3 regions of the Dactylosporangium sp. NPDC000521 genome follow, and region 2 is predicted to be linked to each of the others. Evidence: riboswitches for the same ligand, from Rfam matches in the RefSeq annotation. Region 2 holds a riboswitch; each other region holds the start of a gene.
The links. A riboswitch is a leader RNA that binds a small molecule or an ion and turns the genes downstream of it on or off. The one in region 2 is predicted to bind thiamine pyrophosphate.
Positions count from the first base shown of each region.

Region 1 (2,252 bases), on a different contig from region 2:
GCGGCGGGCACCCGCACGTCGTGGAAGCGCGTCACGCTGTTCTCCAGGCCGCGCAGGCCCATGAACGCATTGCGCCGCTCGATCGTGACCCCGGGCGCGTCACCCTCGACCACGAACGCCGTGATGCCGCCCCGGTGCCCCTCGGAGCGCGGTACCAGCGCCATCACCACGAACAGCGTGGCCAGGGTGCCGTTGGTGGCCCAGAGCTTGACCCCGTTGAGCAGGTAGTCGCCGTCCCCGGTCGGCACGGCGGAGGTGCGCAGGTTCGCCGGGTACGAGCCGACCTCGGGCTCGGTCAGCAGGAACGCGGACACCTCGCCGCCGGCGAGCCGGGGCAGGAAGCGGGACTTCTGCTCGTCGGTGCCGACCAGCTTCAGCGGCTGTGGCACGCCGATCGACTGGTGCGCCGACAGCAGCGCGCCGATCGACGGGTTGACCGACCCGACCAGCGCGAGGGCGCGGCAGTAGTCGAGGTTCGACAGCCCGAGGCCGCCGTACTTGGTGTCGATCTTCATCCCGAAGGCGCCGAGCGAGCCCAGGTCGCGGAGCACCTCGTCGGGGATGCGGGCGTCGCGTTCGATCTGCTGTCCGTCGACGCCGCTGATGTACGAGCGGAGCTTCGCCAGGAACACCTGGCCTTCGGCGGCCTGCTTGTCCGCCGGCGGTGGGTCGATCAGGTCGAGGCGGAATCGGCCGAGGAACAGCTCCTTGCCGAAGCTCGGTTTGCGCCACTCCTGCTCGCGGCTGGCCTCGATGACCTTGCGCGCGTGTTTCTCGGTGTGCGTACTGCTAGCGGTGGGCGAGGAAGCGACCTGCGTCATTGCGGCACCCCCAGGTGTCAGTCCAGTACCGACCAGGCTATTACCCGCCAGTAGCAAAGGCCATGCCTCGCGGAGAAGGATCAAGCGCCGTGATTTTCACGACGGGGACCTACGAGCGGGAATCGTTCACTGTTACCGTCGGGAAACAACTTCACATCCGACAGGGGAGCGCACAGCGCTGAGAGTGCGGCGAGAAAGCCGCAGACCCTCGAACCTGATCTGGGTAATGCCAGCGCAGGAAGCTCGGTCACCTCACGCCCGCGCCACGTCCGCACCAGCGGCGTGGCGTCGCGACTCCTTCTGGCTCACCCCCGGACCAGGAGGCACCGAAGTGGAAACCCGTTGGCGGACCGTCGACATCATCGTCGCGTCGGTCATCGCGGTGGCGTTCGCCGCCGTGTTCTACGCGTGGAACAACCTGTGGAACGCCATGGAGAGCGTCGCCCTGCCGTGGCGCGCCTTCATCTACGGCGTGTGGCTGATCCCGGGCGTGCTCGGCCCGCTCGTGATCCGCAAGCCGGGCGCCGGGCTCTACACCGAGTTCGTCGCGGCGCTGGTCTCGGCCCTGTTCGGCTCGACCTGGGGCCTCGGCGTGCTGCTGTCCGGCCTGGTGCAGGGCGTCGGCGGCGAGTTCGGCTTCGCGTTCACCGGATACCGCAGCTTCAAGCTCGGCAATGCGCTCGTCGCCGGTGCCCTCGCCGGGGGCGGCGCGGCCCTGCTGGACCTCAACATCTACTACGGCGCGTTCAGCAACACCGACAAGGCCCTGTACGCGGCGATCGTCATGGCCAGCGGCGCGGTCATCGCCGGCGCCGGCTCGTGGGCGCTGCAGCGCTCGCTCGCCACGACCGGCGTGCTGGACCGCTTCCCGTCGGGCCGCGAACGGGCCGCAGTCTGACGTTGAGCACCGTCGAGTTCAAGGGATTCGGGTGGCGGCATGCCGGGCGCAAGGCCTGGGCGGTCCGCCACTTCGACCTGCGGATCGAGCACGGCGAGCGGGTCCTCCTGGCGGGCGCCTCCGGCGCCGGCAAGAGCACCCTGCTCGCCGCGCTCGCCGGCCTGCTCGCCGAGGACTCCGGCGAGCAGGAGGGCGAGGTGCTCGTCGACGGCGCGCCGGCCCGGCAGCGCAGGGCGGGCACCGGCATCGTCTTCCAGGACCCGCAGACCCAGCTCGTCATGAGCCGGTGCGGCGACGACGTCGCGTTCGGCCTGGAGAACCGGGGCGTCCCCCGCGACGAGATCTGGCCGAGGGTCGACGCCGCCCTCGCCGCCGTCGGCTTCCCGTACGACCGCGACCGTGACACGGCCCAGCTGTCCGGCGGTGAGCAGCAGCGGCTCGCGATCGCCGGCGTGCTCGTGGCGCGGCCGCGCCTGCTCCTGCTCGACGAGCCGACCGCCAACCTCGATCCGGCGGGTGCTCAGCTGGTACGG
Region 1 is NZ_JBIAYW010000013.1:111,830-114,081, forward strand. Features, by position in the region: gene ACFY3L_RS35755 (acyl-CoA dehydrogenase family protein) at 1-821, opposite strand, end outside; TPP riboswitch at 974-1,080, shown strand; gene ACFY3L_RS35760 (ECF transporter S component) at 1,153-1,719, shown strand; gene ACFY3L_RS35765 (ABC transporter ATP-binding protein) at 1,722-2,252, shown strand, end outside.
Region 1: it holds a riboswitch for thiamine pyrophosphate, as region 2 does, so the genes downstream of both, ACFY3L_RS35760 (ECF transporter S component) here and thiS (sulfur carrier protein ThiS) in region 2, are expected to answer to the same signal.

Region 2 (2,252 bases):
CGCCGGGTGGTTTCCGTGCCAGCGGCCATGTTGCGCCGTCGGGGCGGGGGCAGATTTCCGCTGGAGGGGTCGCGTGAAGGTCGGGATCGTCGGGGGAGGGATCGTCGGGCTCAGTATCGCGTGGGAGCTGGCGCGGCGGGGGGAGCAGGTCACCGTGTACGACCGGGACCCGCGGCGCGGGGCGGGCCGGGTCGCGGCGGGGATGTTGGCGCCGGCGGCCGAGGCGAGCTTCGGGGAGGAGGCGCTGCAGGAGCTGATGCTCGAGTCGATGCGGCGCTGGCCCGCGTTCGCGGCGGAGCTGAGCGCGGCGACCGGGATGCCGCTGGGGTACCGGACGGAGGGGACGCTGCTCGTCGCGCTCACCGAGGACGACCTCACCGAGGTGCGGCGGCTCGTCGACTACTACCTGCGGGCGGGGCTGCCGGTCGAGCCGCTGCAGGGGCGGAAGCTCCGGGAGCTGGAGCCGATGCTCAGCCCGCGGGTCCGGGGCGGGGCGAAGGCGGCCGGGGATCATCAGGTCGACCCGCGGCTGCTGCTCGCGGCGCTGCGGTCGGAGCGGCTGCCGGTCACGTGGGTGGAGCGGGACGTCGAGGATCCGTCCAGCCTGCGGGACGATGTGATCATCATCGCGACCGGTGCCGGGATCGCGCGGGTGACGGGGTTGCCGGTGCGGCCGGTGAAGGGACAGCTGCTCCGGTTGCGGGGTGCCGAGCCGCTGCTCACGCACGTGGTGCGGGGCGTCGCGCTGGGGCGTCACGTGTACCTGGTGCCGCGCGCCGACGGGGAGCTGGTCGTCGGGGCGACGGAGGAGGAGCGCGGCGCCGACACGACGGTGACCGCCGGTGGGGTGCTCGACCTGCTGCGTCCGGCCGCGGACCTGCTGCCGGGGGTCGCCGAGCTGGCGCTCGCGGAGACCCTCGCCGGACTGCGGCCGGGGACCCCGGACAACGCCCCGATCCTCGGCCGGCTCGAAGGGCAGACGCACGACAACGTGTACGTCGCGGGCGGCCACTACCGGCACGGAGTGCTCCTCGCACCGGTCACCGCGCACGCCATCGCCGACCTGGTCACCAAGGGATCGACGGATGTGGACATCAGTGCGTACGGGGTGAGCCGCTTTACCTGAGGACCGCGGCGGGGTTATGGTCAGCTCGTACCCCACGGGAGTCCGGTATGACCGGGCTGAGAGGGGGGCTGTCAGCCCCCGACCGTCGAACCTGATCCGGATCATGCCGGCGCAGGGAGTCAGGAGTGAGCCGTATGCAGCTCGTGGTCAACGCGGTCGCCGCCGATGTGGACGACACCGCGACCGTCGCCGACGTCGTCCGTGGCCTCGCCGGGGTCGAGGACCCGCGGGGCGTCGCCGTCGCGTTGAACGGGTCCGTCGTGCCGAGAGCAAACTGGGCCGAGACCAGGCCGGTCGACGGCGACACCATCGACGTCCTCACGGCGGTCCAAGGTGGCTGACCTCGGCAACAGCGCCGGCAACGGCATTGGCACCGCTACCGGCAACGGCATCGGCAGCGCCGCCGGCATCGGCAGTGGCGACGGCGCGACGCTCACCATCGCCGGGGTGGAGCTGCCGTCGCGGCTCATCCTCGGCACCGGCGGGGCGACCAGCCACGCCGCGCTCGAGGCCGCGATCCGGGCCAGCGGCACCGGGCTCGTCACGGTCGCGCTGCGCAGGCTCGACCCGGGCGCGCCGTCGCTGCTCGACGTCGTCGAACGGTGCGGCGTGCGGCTGCTGCCCAACACCGCCGGCTGCTACACGGCGACCGAGGCGGTGAAGCTCGCCCACCTGGCCAGGGAGGCGTTCGACACGGCGTGGGTCAAGCTGGAGGTCATCGGCGACGAGGAGACGCTGCTGCCCGACGCGGTCGAGCTGGTCACCGCCGCGGAGCGGCTCGTCGAGGACGGGTTCACGGTCCTGCCGTACACCACCGACGATCCGGTGCTCGCCCAGCGGCTCGCCGACGCCGGATGCGCCGCGGTCATGCCGCTCGGCGCGCCCATCGGCTCCGGCCTCGGCATCCGCAACCCGCACAACATCGCGCTCATCCGGCAGAAGGTGGCCGTGCCGGTCATCCTCGACGCCGGGATCGGCACCGCCTCCGACGCGGCCCTGGCGATGGAGCTCGGCTGCGACGGGGTGCTGCTCGCGACCGCGGTCACCCGCGCCGAGCACCCCGCGCGCATGGCGGAGGCGATGCGGCTCGCCGTCGAAGCGGGCCGCCTCGCGCACACCGCCGGGA
Region 2 is NZ_JBIAYW010000003.1:268,766-271,017, forward strand. Features, by position in the region: gene thiO (glycine oxidase ThiO) at 74-1,126, shown strand; TPP riboswitch at 1,152-1,262, shown strand; gene thiS (sulfur carrier protein ThiS) at 1,261-1,467, shown strand; gene ACFY3L_RS11410 (thiazole synthase) at 1,565-2,252, shown strand, end outside.

Region 3 (2,252 bases), on a different contig from region 2:
CGGCAGTCCCGGCATACCGGGTTGCCGGGTCCGGCGGATCGTCCCCGACTCGCCCGGTCGGCCAGTCGGTCGGTAGCCGAACGGTCATGATGCCGGTAAAGGAGCGGTTGCGGCCTTTTCGTCCCGGTACGGCCTCTCTATGGTCGTACTTCATGAGCATCCCCGCCTCGAACCTGGGCGCCGACCACGCGACCGTGCAGATGCTGCTCGACCGCCTCCACCGGCGGATCGGCGCCGCCGGCCTCGCGGCAGCAGCTGCGATTCCCGGCCTGTCGGCGCAGGTCGACCAGCACGCAGCCGAGGTGCGGGACCTGCTCGGCATCCGCGGCCGTCGGCCGACGCTCGCAGCGCTGGCCAGCTACGCCGACGGACTACTGGACGGGGCGATCGACCGCGGATGGCAGCCGCCGCAGCACGATCTGGCCGGCTGGGTCGACGCCGACGGTGTGACGGTCCGGCTCGTGGCCCTGTGCGACTTGGCCTGCAGCGCCATGGCGTAGCGGCAGAAGCAACGTTTCGCCTCCTGCTGCTCAGTGAAGGGGCGCTGTACTCCTCGCGCATCGTCGAGTGGCGGCGGGCCCGCGACGCCAGCGCTCTGGCCGGGGTGGCCGACGAGCCGCGCCTGGTTTACCGACCTCGGCCCAGGCTTCTACGACACCCGCGTCAATCCCGAACGCCGCAAACGCAACCACATCCGCCAGTTCGAAGCCCTCGGCTACACCGTCACTCTCGCCCCAGCCGCCCGACCGGCCCGTAGTAAGCAGCATCCCAGCTGCGCCGGGATGCTGCCGCCTGCCCCCTCACCCTGCATTTTCGGATCAGCTTCACCCGAGCTCTCACCCTGCACCTGCCGGTTTCCGGCGTAGCGTATGTGAGTGCCTGCGGGACAAGCGGGAGAGCGAAGCTATTAGCCCAGCGGAGCTGAGAGGCCGAAAGATCGGAGAGGTTGGACGGCGATCCCCATTCACCTGATCCGGACAATGCCGGCGCAGGAAAATTGCCTCGCAGGTTATTCATCTGCACCGACCACTCGGCGCGCCGTCTTTCGCGCCGTCTTTGATGATGTCAACGGCCATGGCGATGTGGCGTGACGCATGTTGCGTGATCGGGATCAAGACTACTGCCAGTGAGGATCGCCGGGGTGGATGCCGCGTGCGATCCCGCGCAACGCGCCCTGCCGCGTCGTCGCCCAGATGACGAACTTCATCCCGCACGTCGACGAACTTCATCTCGCACGTCAAGGACACGGGCGGCAAGCCCGAGACGGTCCCGTTGACGTTCTTCCGCAAGACGTCGGGCTCGATCAGCGGCCCGTTCGACGACGTGGTCCGCCCCGGCCACGTGCGGCTGCTGGACTACGAGGTGGAGATCGGACTGGTCTTCGGCCGCCAGATGCCGGTCGGCACGACGGTCACCGCGGACAACCTCGCCGACTACGTCGCGGGCATGGTGGTTACCAACGACATCGCGGCGCGTGACGTCCAGCTTCCGCAGACCCAGCTCTACGAGGCCAAGTCGTCGAGACCGCCGTCGCCACCAACGACGGCGCGATCGACCTCGGCCGGCAGCGCACGGTCGTGAGGTACGCCCGATGACCGGGGACCTGCTGTGGCCGTACTACGCCGCGCCCGATGACCTGGCCACGATCGAAGCCGTACCGCTCAGGGCGCGGGGCCTGCCCGAATCGACCTACGCACCAAGCGGTCGCCCGCGACGGCCTGCTCGACGCCGTCCTCGTCCTGCGGCCCACCGAGGCAGCAGGCGCGCCCCCAGCCGCTGCCCGCCGTTGAGGGCGCACGGCGATCCTGGCCGAGGGCTACGGGCTGAGCGAGGCGTCCTGCGCGAGCGCGCGCAGCTTCCCGGAAGCGCCGCGGCCGCATTCGGTCGGGCAGTGCCCGCCCTACCAGCAGATGAGGGTGGTGCGTGCCGGCGCCGACGGAAGCTGGGAGGACGTGCCCGCTGGGGGGGAGAGTGGCTTGCTGGGGATCAGCGGCCCTACCGTCTTCCGGGGTTACGTCACCGGCCGCGGCGAGAACGGCCACGTCCTCAGGTGCCGCCGGTAGCATTGCCCGGGGCCGGGTCAGCCGGCCGGTGATCTGTTCGACCATCCGTAGGTCGCTGCCGCCCCAGGCCGCGGGTTCATGATGCTGCCTTCTCGGCATGAACGCGCGACGGGACGACGACGACCGGGCAGGGTGCGTGTTGCACGCAGTGTTGGCTGACCGAGCCGAGCAGGATCCCGGTGAACGTGC
Region 3 is NZ_JBIAYW010000023.1:14,166-16,417, forward strand. Features, by position in the region: gene ACFY3L_RS44535 (DUF6401 family natural product biosynthesis protein) at 153-500, shown strand; TPP riboswitch at 883-1,012, shown strand; gene ACFY3L_RS44540 (hypothetical protein) at 1,014-1,229, opposite strand; gene ACFY3L_RS44545 (fumarylacetoacetate hydrolase family protein) at 1,273-1,581, shown strand; gene ACFY3L_RS44550 (AMP-binding protein) at 1,806-2,063, shown strand; gene ACFY3L_RS44555 (universal stress protein) at 2,140-2,252, opposite strand, start outside.
Region 3: it holds a riboswitch for thiamine pyrophosphate, as region 2 does, so the genes downstream of both, ACFY3L_RS44545 (fumarylacetoacetate hydrolase family protein) here and thiS (sulfur carrier protein ThiS) in region 2, are expected to answer to the same signal.